DNA from 3 places in the Cytobacillus sp. FSL M8-0252 genome. Region 1 is predicted to be linked to each of the others. Evidence: a T-box and tRNA genes for the amino acid it is inferred to sense, from the RefSeq annotation. Region 1 holds a T-box; the other regions hold tRNA genes.
What was found. A T-box is a leader RNA that pairs with one kind of tRNA and senses whether it is charged. The one in region 1 lies ahead of trpS (tryptophan--tRNA ligase), so its partner is inferred to be a tRNA-Trp.
Positions count from the first base shown of each region.

Region 2: it has a tRNA-Trp gene. The T-box ahead of trpS (tryptophan--tRNA ligase) is inferred to sense a tRNA for this amino acid. The anticodon was not compared.
Region 3: it has a tRNA-Trp gene. The T-box ahead of trpS (tryptophan--tRNA ligase) is inferred to sense a tRNA for this amino acid. The anticodon was not compared.

Region 1 covers NZ_JBBOWZ010000001.1:1,750,902-1,754,142, forward strand. Annotated here, with positions in the region: gene MKX83_RS09020 (YjbA family protein) at 40-786, shown strand; gene trpS (tryptophan--tRNA ligase) at 802-1,821, opposite strand; T-box leader at 1,883-2,081, opposite strand; gene MKX83_RS09030 (peptide ABC transporter substrate-binding protein) at 2,596-3,241, shown strand, end outside.
Region 2 covers NZ_JBBOWZ010000001.1:3,970,100-3,973,340, reverse strand. Annotated here, with positions in the region: rRNA gene MKX83_RS20180 (23S ribosomal RNA) at 1-352, shown strand, start outside; rRNA gene rrf (5S ribosomal RNA) at 623-739, shown strand; tRNA gene MKX83_RS20170 (tRNA-Glu) at 770-844, shown strand; tRNA gene MKX83_RS20165 (tRNA-Val) at 849-924, shown strand; tRNA gene MKX83_RS20160 (tRNA-Thr) at 940-1,015, shown strand; tRNA gene MKX83_RS20155 (tRNA-Lys) at 1,030-1,105, shown strand; tRNA gene MKX83_RS20150 (tRNA-Leu) at 1,115-1,196, shown strand; tRNA gene MKX83_RS20145 (tRNA-Gly) at 1,220-1,294, shown strand; tRNA gene MKX83_RS20140 (tRNA-Arg) at 1,298-1,371, shown strand; tRNA gene MKX83_RS20135 (tRNA-Pro) at 1,380-1,456, shown strand; tRNA gene MKX83_RS20130 (tRNA-Ala) at 1,470-1,545, shown strand; tRNA gene MKX83_RS20125 (tRNA-Met) at 1,572-1,645, shown strand; tRNA gene MKX83_RS20120 (tRNA-Ser) at 1,662-1,754, shown strand; tRNA gene MKX83_RS20115 (tRNA-Met) at 1,769-1,842, shown strand; tRNA gene MKX83_RS20110 (tRNA-Asp) at 1,846-1,922, shown strand; tRNA gene MKX83_RS20105 (tRNA-Phe) at 1,942-2,017, shown strand; tRNA gene MKX83_RS20100 (tRNA-Tyr) at 2,031-2,114, shown strand; tRNA gene MKX83_RS20095 (tRNA-Trp) at 2,118-2,191, shown strand; tRNA gene MKX83_RS20090 (tRNA-His) at 2,198-2,273, shown strand; tRNA gene MKX83_RS20085 (tRNA-Gln) at 2,290-2,361, shown strand; tRNA gene MKX83_RS20080 (tRNA-Cys) at 2,366-2,436, shown strand; tRNA gene MKX83_RS20075 (tRNA-Leu) at 2,441-2,522, shown strand; tRNA gene MKX83_RS20070 (tRNA-Gly) at 2,540-2,610, shown strand; tRNA gene MKX83_RS20065 (tRNA-Ile) at 2,618-2,694, shown strand; tRNA gene MKX83_RS20060 (tRNA-Asn) at 2,705-2,779, shown strand; tRNA gene MKX83_RS20055 (tRNA-Arg) at 2,795-2,868, shown strand; gene MKX83_RS20050 (FixH family protein) at 3,172-3,241, shown strand, end outside.
Region 3 covers NZ_JBBOWZ010000001.1:1,544,447-1,547,687, reverse strand. Annotated here, with positions in the region: gene MKX83_RS08040 (ABC transporter ATP-binding protein) at 1-98, opposite strand, end outside; tRNA gene MKX83_RS08035 (tRNA-Gly) at 437-507, opposite strand; tRNA gene MKX83_RS08030 (tRNA-Leu) at 511-593, opposite strand; tRNA gene MKX83_RS08025 (tRNA-Leu) at 615-703, opposite strand; tRNA gene MKX83_RS08020 (tRNA-Cys) at 735-808, opposite strand; tRNA gene MKX83_RS08015 (tRNA-Gly) at 828-902, opposite strand; tRNA gene MKX83_RS08010 (tRNA-Gln) at 908-982, opposite strand; tRNA gene MKX83_RS08005 (tRNA-His) at 1,029-1,104, opposite strand; tRNA gene MKX83_RS08000 (tRNA-Trp) at 1,111-1,184, opposite strand; tRNA gene MKX83_RS07995 (tRNA-Tyr) at 1,188-1,271, opposite strand; tRNA gene MKX83_RS07990 (tRNA-Thr) at 1,283-1,355, opposite strand; tRNA gene MKX83_RS07985 (tRNA-Phe) at 1,359-1,434, opposite strand; tRNA gene MKX83_RS07980 (tRNA-Asp) at 1,489-1,565, opposite strand; tRNA gene MKX83_RS07975 (tRNA-Met) at 1,569-1,642, opposite strand; tRNA gene MKX83_RS07970 (tRNA-Val) at 1,653-1,728, opposite strand; tRNA gene MKX83_RS07965 (tRNA-Glu) at 1,733-1,807, opposite strand; tRNA gene MKX83_RS07960 (tRNA-Ser) at 1,823-1,916, opposite strand; tRNA gene MKX83_RS07955 (tRNA-Asn) at 1,919-1,993, opposite strand; rRNA gene rrf (5S ribosomal RNA) at 2,013-2,130, opposite strand; rRNA gene MKX83_RS07945 (23S ribosomal RNA) at 2,360-3,241, opposite strand, start outside.

The DNA.
Region 1 (3,241 bases):
TACTTATTGACAAATAATCATGCGAGTGGGGGTTAGGAAATGTTATATCTTCATGATGTTTGGGTGAACTGGTTTGAAGGGGAAGAGAATGGTTACAATGTTTGTCAATTTCATGAATGGCGAAAAGATGATGCAGTTGAATTATTGGATCAAGTACCATTACTAAGGATCACACCAGCACTATTTCATTATATTGAAAATGATTTATCTGAATTACCACAACAGCTATTGAATGACGTGTATCAAAAAGCGTATTTAAGAAAAAATCATGAAAGAGTGCAATTGGATTATTGTTTTGTCATTACTGATGGGACAAGCATTATGGCCGTTGATACAATAGGGTATCATATTCCAATTCGAAAGAGTAGATTGATACCAAGACAAGAACAACTTACATATGAAATGATTTCTAATCACGATGAAATGGAATATACTTTTGAACAAAAGCCGAGTCTAAAAAGTTTTCACATTCTTTCTCCAGATCCAGAATTAATGAAAGGCCTGACAAGGAAGGAAAGGCAGCTCAAACAATTAATGTTTATGGCACTAGATCAACTTCATAGTTCAGAAAATGAAGCGGAAATTCGCTATTGGTTTACAGAATGGATGCCTGAAGAGTATAAAAGTATTCAATCAATGGGTTTCCATGATGCATGGATGAATTTATATGAAGACAGTAAGATAGGTTGGTCTAAGAAACATGAAAGATTTTGTGAGAATATCATTAAAGGACAACCTTTTTTTGAAAAGTTATGGGAAATGGAAAATGGTTCAAAGGTAAATTAAATCAAAAAGGGACGCTCAATTTAATTTGAACGTCCCTTTTTTTTGTTTCCTTTTTCTTCCTAATCCCATAGCGTTTTCCATCTTTTTAACCATTTTACCTGCAACTTTATTGGCATTTTCTGCTCCTGCATCTAATATCTCATCTAATTCTGCTGATTCCATGAGATGATGATATTTATCTTGAATAGGTTTTAAGTGGCTAATAATTACTGTAGCTAAATCCCCTTTAAAATCACCGTACCCTTTTCCTTCATATTTATTCACAATATTTTCAATTGATTCACCTGAGAATATCGAGTAAATCGTTAATAAATTTGAAACGCCAGGTTTATTCTCTTTGTCAAAAGCAACGATGCCATCAGAATCTGTTACAGCGCTTTTAATTTTCTTCTCAATTTGTTTCGGTTCATCCAAAATAGAGATAAATCCTTTTTTATTAGGGTCAGATTTACTCATTTTTTTCGTTGGATCTTGAAGTGACATGATTCGTGCGCCCACTTTTGGAATGCTTACTTCTGGAATCGTAAAGATGTCATTGTATTTTTTGTTGAATCTTTCTGCTAAGTCTCTTGTTAATTCTAAATGCTGTTTCTGATCTTCTCCAACCGGGACAATATCTGTACCATATAATAGGATATCTCCAGCCATTAGTGGTGGGTAGGTTAATAAGCCTGCTGAGACAGCTTCTTTACCAGCAGATTTATCTTTAAACTGCGTCATTCTTTCTAACTCACCGATATAAGAAATACATTGTAACATCCATGCGGCTTGTGCATGTGCAGGTACTTCGGATTGAACGAATAGAGTTGCCTTATTAGGATCTAAGCCTACCGCAACATAAAGTGCTGCTAGGCTACGGATATTGTTTCTTAGTTGTAAGCGATCCTGTGGAACAGTGATAGCATGTTGATCGACGATACAAAAGTAGCAATCATACTCATTTTGCAGCTCAACAAACTGTCTTAATGCCCCGATATAGTTACCAATTGTTATTGTTCCACTGGGTTGAATACCAGAAAAGAGTGTTTTTTTCATCATAATCCTCCTATTTGCTATGAGAAATGAACATATAAAAAGACCACTCATCCCTAAAAAATCTAGGGACGAATGGTCCGCGGTGCCACCCTAATTATTCACATATGTGAATCTCTTAAAGACAGATAACGTTAGTCTAACGTGAATCGATATATTCATGCTCAAAAAGTCCATTCGATTTAATAGGTTGCTTATTCTCACCTACCATAAGCTCTCTTAAAACCATCTTAAATGTACTACTCTTTTCTCACAGCAATTTGTATTATTTATTTGTAATCATAATATAATATATGTAGAAGTAAATCAAGTGAGCGTTATAACAGCAAAAAAAATTTTTATTTGTTATATACCAATAAAAACTTATGAAAACCCTTACATGACAATAATAATACATGTTTCGACATTTTTTTGAAAAAATATAGATAATTTAGATTATTTAAAACGGGCTTGAAATAAACTTTTAAAGAAACTATAATAAAACCTACCAAACGACATCTTTACAAACATATTACATTTTGTTCGGTTACAGGTAGATGGAATGATGAAAAGGTGAGTTTATCGTAGTCTAATAGATACAAATTTTAATATTCAAGCTGAATTATCTGAATAGAGGGAATTTGTTCTATCAAAATAAACTTACTTTCCTTAGTATGCATAAAGGAATCAACTCTTTTTTTATAATAAAAATTGTTTGATTTTTTCATCAATCTACTCTATGTGAACAACTGTTATTTCTGTGAAGAATCGTTTGAATTAAAAATAGGGGGTTTCACCGTGAAAAAAAGATGGTCAATCTTTTTAAGTATGCTACTTTTAGCTAGCATGGTTCTAGCAGCTTGCGCTGGCGGAGGCGATGACAATGCAGATGGTGGCGATGGAGGTAGTGATGTACCTCAAGAATTAAAAGTAAATATTAATACTGAACCACCTTCATTAAATCCAGGTTTGGCTGAAGATTCTACTTCTGGTACTGTTCTTCGTAACGTATTAGAAGGATTAACTCGAATTGGTCAAGACGATAAACCAGCAGCCGCTATGGCAGAAGATTGGGAAATCTCAGAAGACCAAAAAACATACACATTTAATATCCGTGAAGATGCACAATGGTCAAATGGAGATCCTGTAACTGCAGAAGATTTCGAATATGCATGGAAATGGGCATTAGACCCAGCTAATCAATCAACATATGCGTATCAACTATATTATGTTGAAGGTGCAGAAGCTGCTAACACAGGAGAAGGTAGCTTAGATGATGTTGGCGTTAAAGCTGTAGATGAAAAAACTTTAGAAGTTACACTAGCAAACCCAACACCTTACTTTCTTGAACTAACAGCTTTCTATACTTATTTACCAGTAAATAGTAAAATCGCAAAAGAAAATCCAGACTGGGCAACAGATGCTGGTGAAAATTATACGACAA
Region 2 (3,241 bases), 2.2 Mb from region 1:
GGGCTGTTCGCCCATTAAAGCGGTACGCGAGCTGGGTTCAGAACGTCGTGAGACAGTTCGGTCCCTATCCGTCGTGGGCGCAGGAAATTTGAGAGGAGCTGTCCTTAGTACGAGAGGACCGGGATGGACGCACCGCTGGTGTACCAGTTGTCTTGCCAAAGGCATCGCTGGGTAGCTATGTGCGGAAGGGATAAGTGCTGAAAGCATCTAAGCATGAAGCCCCCCTCGAGATGAGATTTCCCATAGCGCAAGCTAGTAAGATCCCTGAAAGATGATCAGGTTGATAGGTTAGAGGTGGAAGTGTGGCGACACATGTAGCTGACTAATACTAATCGATCGAGGACTTAACCAAAAACGAAAAGCGAAAGCGCCTTGCACAGGTGCGACAAGCATAAGACAGATTTGACAGGAGCTTGTTCTTTAACCTCATGACAAATTTGACTTATGACCTCGAGCACCTAGGCGCTGTAGCTGGACAATACGAAATGCGGGCGGCTCCAAGCCGCCGCAGCTAGACAGCACTACGTAAGTAGTCGCATCAGCAACGCATAGGCGATTACTCATAAATATCTTCTTCAACATTACCTAGTTTTGAGGGAACGATTCCCTTACAATTTCATAGTCCGGTGGCGATAGCGAGAAGGTCACACCCGTTCCCATACCGAACACGGAAGTTAAGCTTCTCAGCGCCGATGGTAGTTAGGGGCTGTCCCCTTGTGAGAGTAGGACGCTGCCGGGCAAACTACCCCAATTTTTGGGGTTATTTTTTGGCCCCTTGGTCAAGCGGTTAAGACACCGCCCTTTCACGGCGGTAACACGGGTTCGAATCCCGTAGGGGTCACCATTTTGGAGGATTAGCTCAGCTGGGAGAGCATCTGCCTTACAAGCAGAGGGTCGGCGGTTCGATCCCGTCATCCTCCACCATTTTTGTGTTTATTTGCCGGCCTAGCTCAATTGGTAGAGCAACTGACTTGTAATCAGTAGGTTGGGGGTTCAAGTCCTCTGGCCGGCACCACTCGTCCTTTGTACGAGCCATTAGCTCAGTTGGTAGAGCATCTGACTTTTAATCAGAGGGTCGAAGGTTCGAGTCCTTCATGGCTCACCATTTATATTTGCGGGTGTGGCGGAATTGGCAGACGCACCAGACTTAGGATCTGGCGCCGCAAGGCGTGGGGGTTCGACTCCCTTCACCCGCATTAGTATTTTATAATGAATATTTGCGGAAGTAGTTCAGTGGTAGAACATCACCTTGCCAAGGTGAGGGTCGCGGGTTCGAATCCCGTCTTCCGCTCCATATGCGCCCGTAGCTCAATTGGATAGAGCGTTTGACTACGGATCAAAAGGTTAGGGGTTCGACTCCTCTCGGGCGCGTTTTATTTCGGGAAGTAGCTCAGCTTGGTAGAGCACTTGGTTTGGGACCAAGGGGTCGCAGGTTCGAATCCTGTCTTCCCGACCACGAATACTTTTTAGGGGCCTTAGCTCAGCTGGGAGAGCGCCTGCTTTGCACGCAGGAGGTCAGCGGTTCGATCCCGCTAGGCTCCACCAATTTAATTTTTAACAATATATTTTATGGCGGTGTAGCTCAGCTGGCTAGAGCGTACGGTTCATACCCGTGAGGTCGGGGGTTCGATCCCCTCCGCCGCTATTGCTTTTTTATTAATGGAGGAATACCCAAGTCTGGCTGAAGGGATCGGTCTTGAAAACCGACAGGGGTGTTAAAGCCCGCGGGGGTTCGAATCCCTCTTCCTCCGCCATTAATATTTATTATCGCGGGGTGGAGCAGTCCGGTAGCTCGTCGGGCTCATAACCCGAAGGTCGCAGGTTCAAATCCTGCCCCCGCAATCTGGTCCGGTAGTTCAGTTGGTTAGAATGCCTGCCTGTCACGCAGGAGGTCGCGGGTTCGAGTCCCGTCCGGACCGCCATTTACATATTTATTATTTTGGCTCAGTAGCTCAGTCGGTAGAGCAAAGGACTGAAAATCCTTGTGTCGGCGGTTCGATTCCGTCCTGAGCCACCATTTAGTCTTTTTTGGAGGGGTAGCGAAGTGGCTAAACGCGGCGGACTGTAAATCCGCTCCTTCGGGTTCGGCAGTTCGAATCTGCCCCCCTCCACCATCTAGGGGTATAGTTTAATGGTAAAACGAAGGTCTCCAAAACCTTTGATGTGGGTTCGATTCCTACTACCCCTGCCAATTATGGCGGTTGTGGCGAAGTGGTTAACGCATCGGATTGTGGTTCCGACATTCGTGGGTTCGATTCCCATCAGCCGCCCCATTTTTAAACATTTTATTGGGCTATAGCCAAGTGGTAAGGCAACGGATTTTGATTCCGTCATTCGTAGGTTCGAACCCTACTAGCCCAGTTATGGCAGCATAGCCAAGTGGTAAGGCAGAGGTCTGCAAAACCTTTATCCCCGGTTCAAATCCGGGTGTTGCCTTTATGCCGGTGTGGCGGAATTGGCAGACGCGCACGACTCAAAATCGTGTTCCTTCGGGAGTGTCGGTTCGACCCCGACCACCGGTATGTTGAAGTTCTTAAATGCGGGTGTAGTTTAGTGGTAAAACCTCAGCCTTCCAAGCTGATGATGAGGGTTCGATTCCCTTCACCCGCTTAAATAGGGGCCTATAGCTCAGCTGGTTAGAGCGCACGCCTGATAAGCGTGAGGTCGATGGTTCGAGTCCATTTAGGCCCACCATTTATATTATTCCGCAGTAGCTCAGTGGTAGAGCATTCGGCTGTTAACCGAACGGTCGTAGGTTCGAATCCTACCTGCGGAGCCATACATATTTTAGTTTGCGCCTTTAGCTCAGCTGGATAGAGCAACAGCCTTCTAAGCTGTGGGTCAGAGGTTCGAATCCTCTAAGGCGCGTCAAAGCTCTTAAATCTTCTATAAGGTTTATGAGCTTTTTTTGTATGATTAATTTTAAATTAAGCTTCTAGGCATCTAGTTGAAAGCTTTGTAGATAAGTACAAAAAAAAAGCTTCCATGAATGGAAGCTAAAAAGGGGGATTTACACTTGTAATAGAAGTTTCTCCAAATAAATCTTTTTTTATACCTATATTTTCTTTATTTTACATATTTCTCTCATTAACAAATTATTTCACTTTTCTAACACATATTATTAGTAATATAGATGAGAAAGATTAGATGTTTAAGAAAGAGGGGCTTTTTATGAAGAAGTGGATATCAACCTTTTCTGTAATTATGATTATTTTTCTTGCTGCTTGTGGAAATGCAGAGA
Region 3 (3,241 bases), 210 kb from region 1:
GCCGTAATCTCACCGTCTGGTATCATCATGTTTAAGTTCTTCACAATCTCTCTATCACCGTATGCAATTCTTAAGTCTTCAGTAAATAATCTAGACAAGGTCATTCACTCCATCCGAACATTTTAGATCATCATCATGTCATTGATAATGATTATCAACTTCAAAGAAAATTTTATCTAATAAAAGCTATCCTGTCAACCATCAATCCGAAAAGTTTTCATTTCCAACATATTTCTTGTTAACCAACCTGTATTCTGCATATATTTTTTAAGGAGAATGCATTTCTCGTTACTGAAGCCTTTCATCCATTCTCTTCACTCATTATGCACTTCGTTAAGGTTAGTAAAAAACAACAAAACTAATCACTTCAACTAAAAAAAACTGTAGACAATCTGCTAATAAATAGAGATTGTCTACAGTCCTTAACTTCCATATAAGCGGGTGAAGGGAATCGAACCCTCATCATCAGCTTGGAAGGCTGAGGTTTTACCACTAAACTACACCCGCAAATACCGGTGGTCGGGGTCGAACCGACACTCCGTGATGGAACACGATTTTGAGTCGTGCGCGTCTGCCAATTCCGCCACACCGGCAAATATTCTTTTATTTAATTATGGTGCCGAGGACCGGAATCGAACCGGTACGGTAGTCACCTACCGCAGGATTTTAAGTCCTGTGCGTCTGCCAGTTCCGCCACCCCGGCATGAGGTGTATAAAAATGAGTGAATATGTATTGGAGGCGGCAACCGGATTTGAACCGGTGGTGAAGGTTTTGCAGACCTCTGCCTTACCACTTGGCTATGCCGCCATCAATATAAATAACTACTTGGAGCGGAAGACGGGATTCGAACCCGCGACCCTCACCTTGGCAAGGTGATGTTCTACCACTGAACTACTTCCGCAGATCTGGCTGGGCTAGCAGGGTTCGAACCTGCGAATGACGGAATCAAAATCCGTTGCCTTACCACTTGGCTATAGCCCATTTGTATATTCTATGCATGAAAGCAAAAAATGTGAATTTAAAATAATGGGGCGGCTGATGGGAATCGAACCCACGAATGTCGGAACCACAATCCGATGCGTTAACCACTTCGCCACAACCGCCATAATTGGCAGGGGTAGTAGGAATCGAACCCACATCAAAGGTTTTGGAGACCTTCGTTTTACCATTAAACTATACCCCTAGATGGTGGAGGGGGGCAGATTCGAACTGCCGAACCCGAAGGAGCGGATTTACAGTCCGCCGCGTTTAGCCACTTCGCTACCCCTCCATAAAAAACAATGCCGGCCAGAGGACTTGAACCCCCAACCTACTGATTACAAGTCAGTTGCTCTACCAATTGAGCTAGGCCGGCAAATGGTGGCTCAGGACGGAATCGAACCGCCGACACAAGGATTTTCAGTCCTTTGCTCTACCGACTGAGCTACTGAGCCAAAACTTATACGTTTTACAATATGTTTTAAATTAATTTGTGTGAATTTATGTAGTGGCGGTCCGGACGGGACTCGAACCCGCGACCTCCTGCGTGACAGGCAGGCATTCTAACCAACTGAACTACCGGACCAAATTGCGGGGGCAGGATTTGAACCTGCGACCTTCGGGTTATGAGCCCGACGAGCTACCGGACTGCTCCACCCCGCGATAATATGAATGGTGGAGGATGACGGGATCGAACCGCCGACCCTCTGCTTGTAAGGCAGATGCTCTCCCAGCTGAGCTAATCCTCCAAAATGGTGACCCCTACGGGATTCGAACCCGTGTTACCGCCGTGAAAGGGCGGTGTCTTAACCGCTTGACCAAGGGGCCAATTTATATGTTTAATGGCGGAGAGCAAGGGATTTGAACCCTTGAGACGGCTATAAACCGCCTACACGATTTCCAATCGTGCTCCTTCGGCCAGCTCGGACAGCTCTCCATTGGCTCCGCAGGTAGGATTCGAACCTACGACCGTTCGGTTAACAGCCGAATGCTCTACCACTGAGCTACTGCGGAATAATTTAATAGTATGTATGCCCGGCAACTTCCTACTCTCACAAGGGGACAGCCCCTAACTACCATCGGCGCTTTAGAAGCTTAACTTCCGTGTTCGGTATGGGAACGGGTGTGACCTTCTCGCTATCGCCACCGGACTTTTTAAAGACATATATTATTATAACGTCTTTAATAAAATTTTCAAGAGAAATTTTAAATCATTCTCTGAAAACTAGGTAATGTTGAAGAAGATTGTTTTGAGTAATCGCCTGAATGCGTGCTGACGCGACTACTTACGTAGTGCTGTCTAGCTGCGGCGGCTTGAAGCCGCCCGCATTTCGTATTGTCCAGCTACAGCGCCTAGGTAGGCGCTTTCGCTTTTCGTTTTTGGTTAAGTCCTCGATCGATTAGTATTAGTCAGCTGCATGTGTCGCCACACTTCCACCTCTAACCTATCAACCTGATCATCTTTCAGGGATCTTACTAGCTTGCGCTATGGGAAATCTCATCTCGAGGGGGGCTTCATGCTTAGATGCTTTCAGCACTTATCCCTTCCGCACATAGCTACCCAGCGATGCCTTTGGCAAGACAACTGGTACACCAGCGGTGCGTCCATCCCGGTCCTCTCGTACTAAGGACAGCTCCTCTCAAATTTCCTGCGCCCACGACGGATAGGGACCGAACTGTCTCACGACGTTCTGAACCCAGCTCGCGTACCGCTTTAATGGGCGAACAGCCCAACCCTTGGGACCGACTACAGCCCCAGGATGCGATGAGCCGACATCGAGGTGCCAAACCTCCCCGTCGATGTGGACTCTTGGGGGAGATAAGCCTGTTATCCCCGGGGTAGCTTTTATCCGTTGAGCGATGGCCCTTCCATGCGGAACCACCGGATCACTAAGCCCGACTTTCGTCCCTGCTCGACTTGTAGGTCTCGCAGTCAAGCTCCCTTGTGCCTTTACACTCTACGAATGATTTCCAACCATTCTGAGGGAACCTTTGGGCGCCTCCGTTACTCTTTAGGAGGCGACCGCCCCAGTCAAACTGCCCACCTGACACTGTCTCCCATCCCGATAAGGGATGTGGGTTAGAATTTCAATACAGCCAGGGTAGTATCCCACCGACGCCTCCACCGAAGCTAGCGCTCCGGCTTCTAAGGCTCCTACCTATCCTGTACAAGCTGTACCAAAATTCAATATCAGGCTACAGTAAAGCTCCACGGGGTCTTTCCGTCCTGTCGCGGGTAACCTGCATCTTCACAGGTACTAT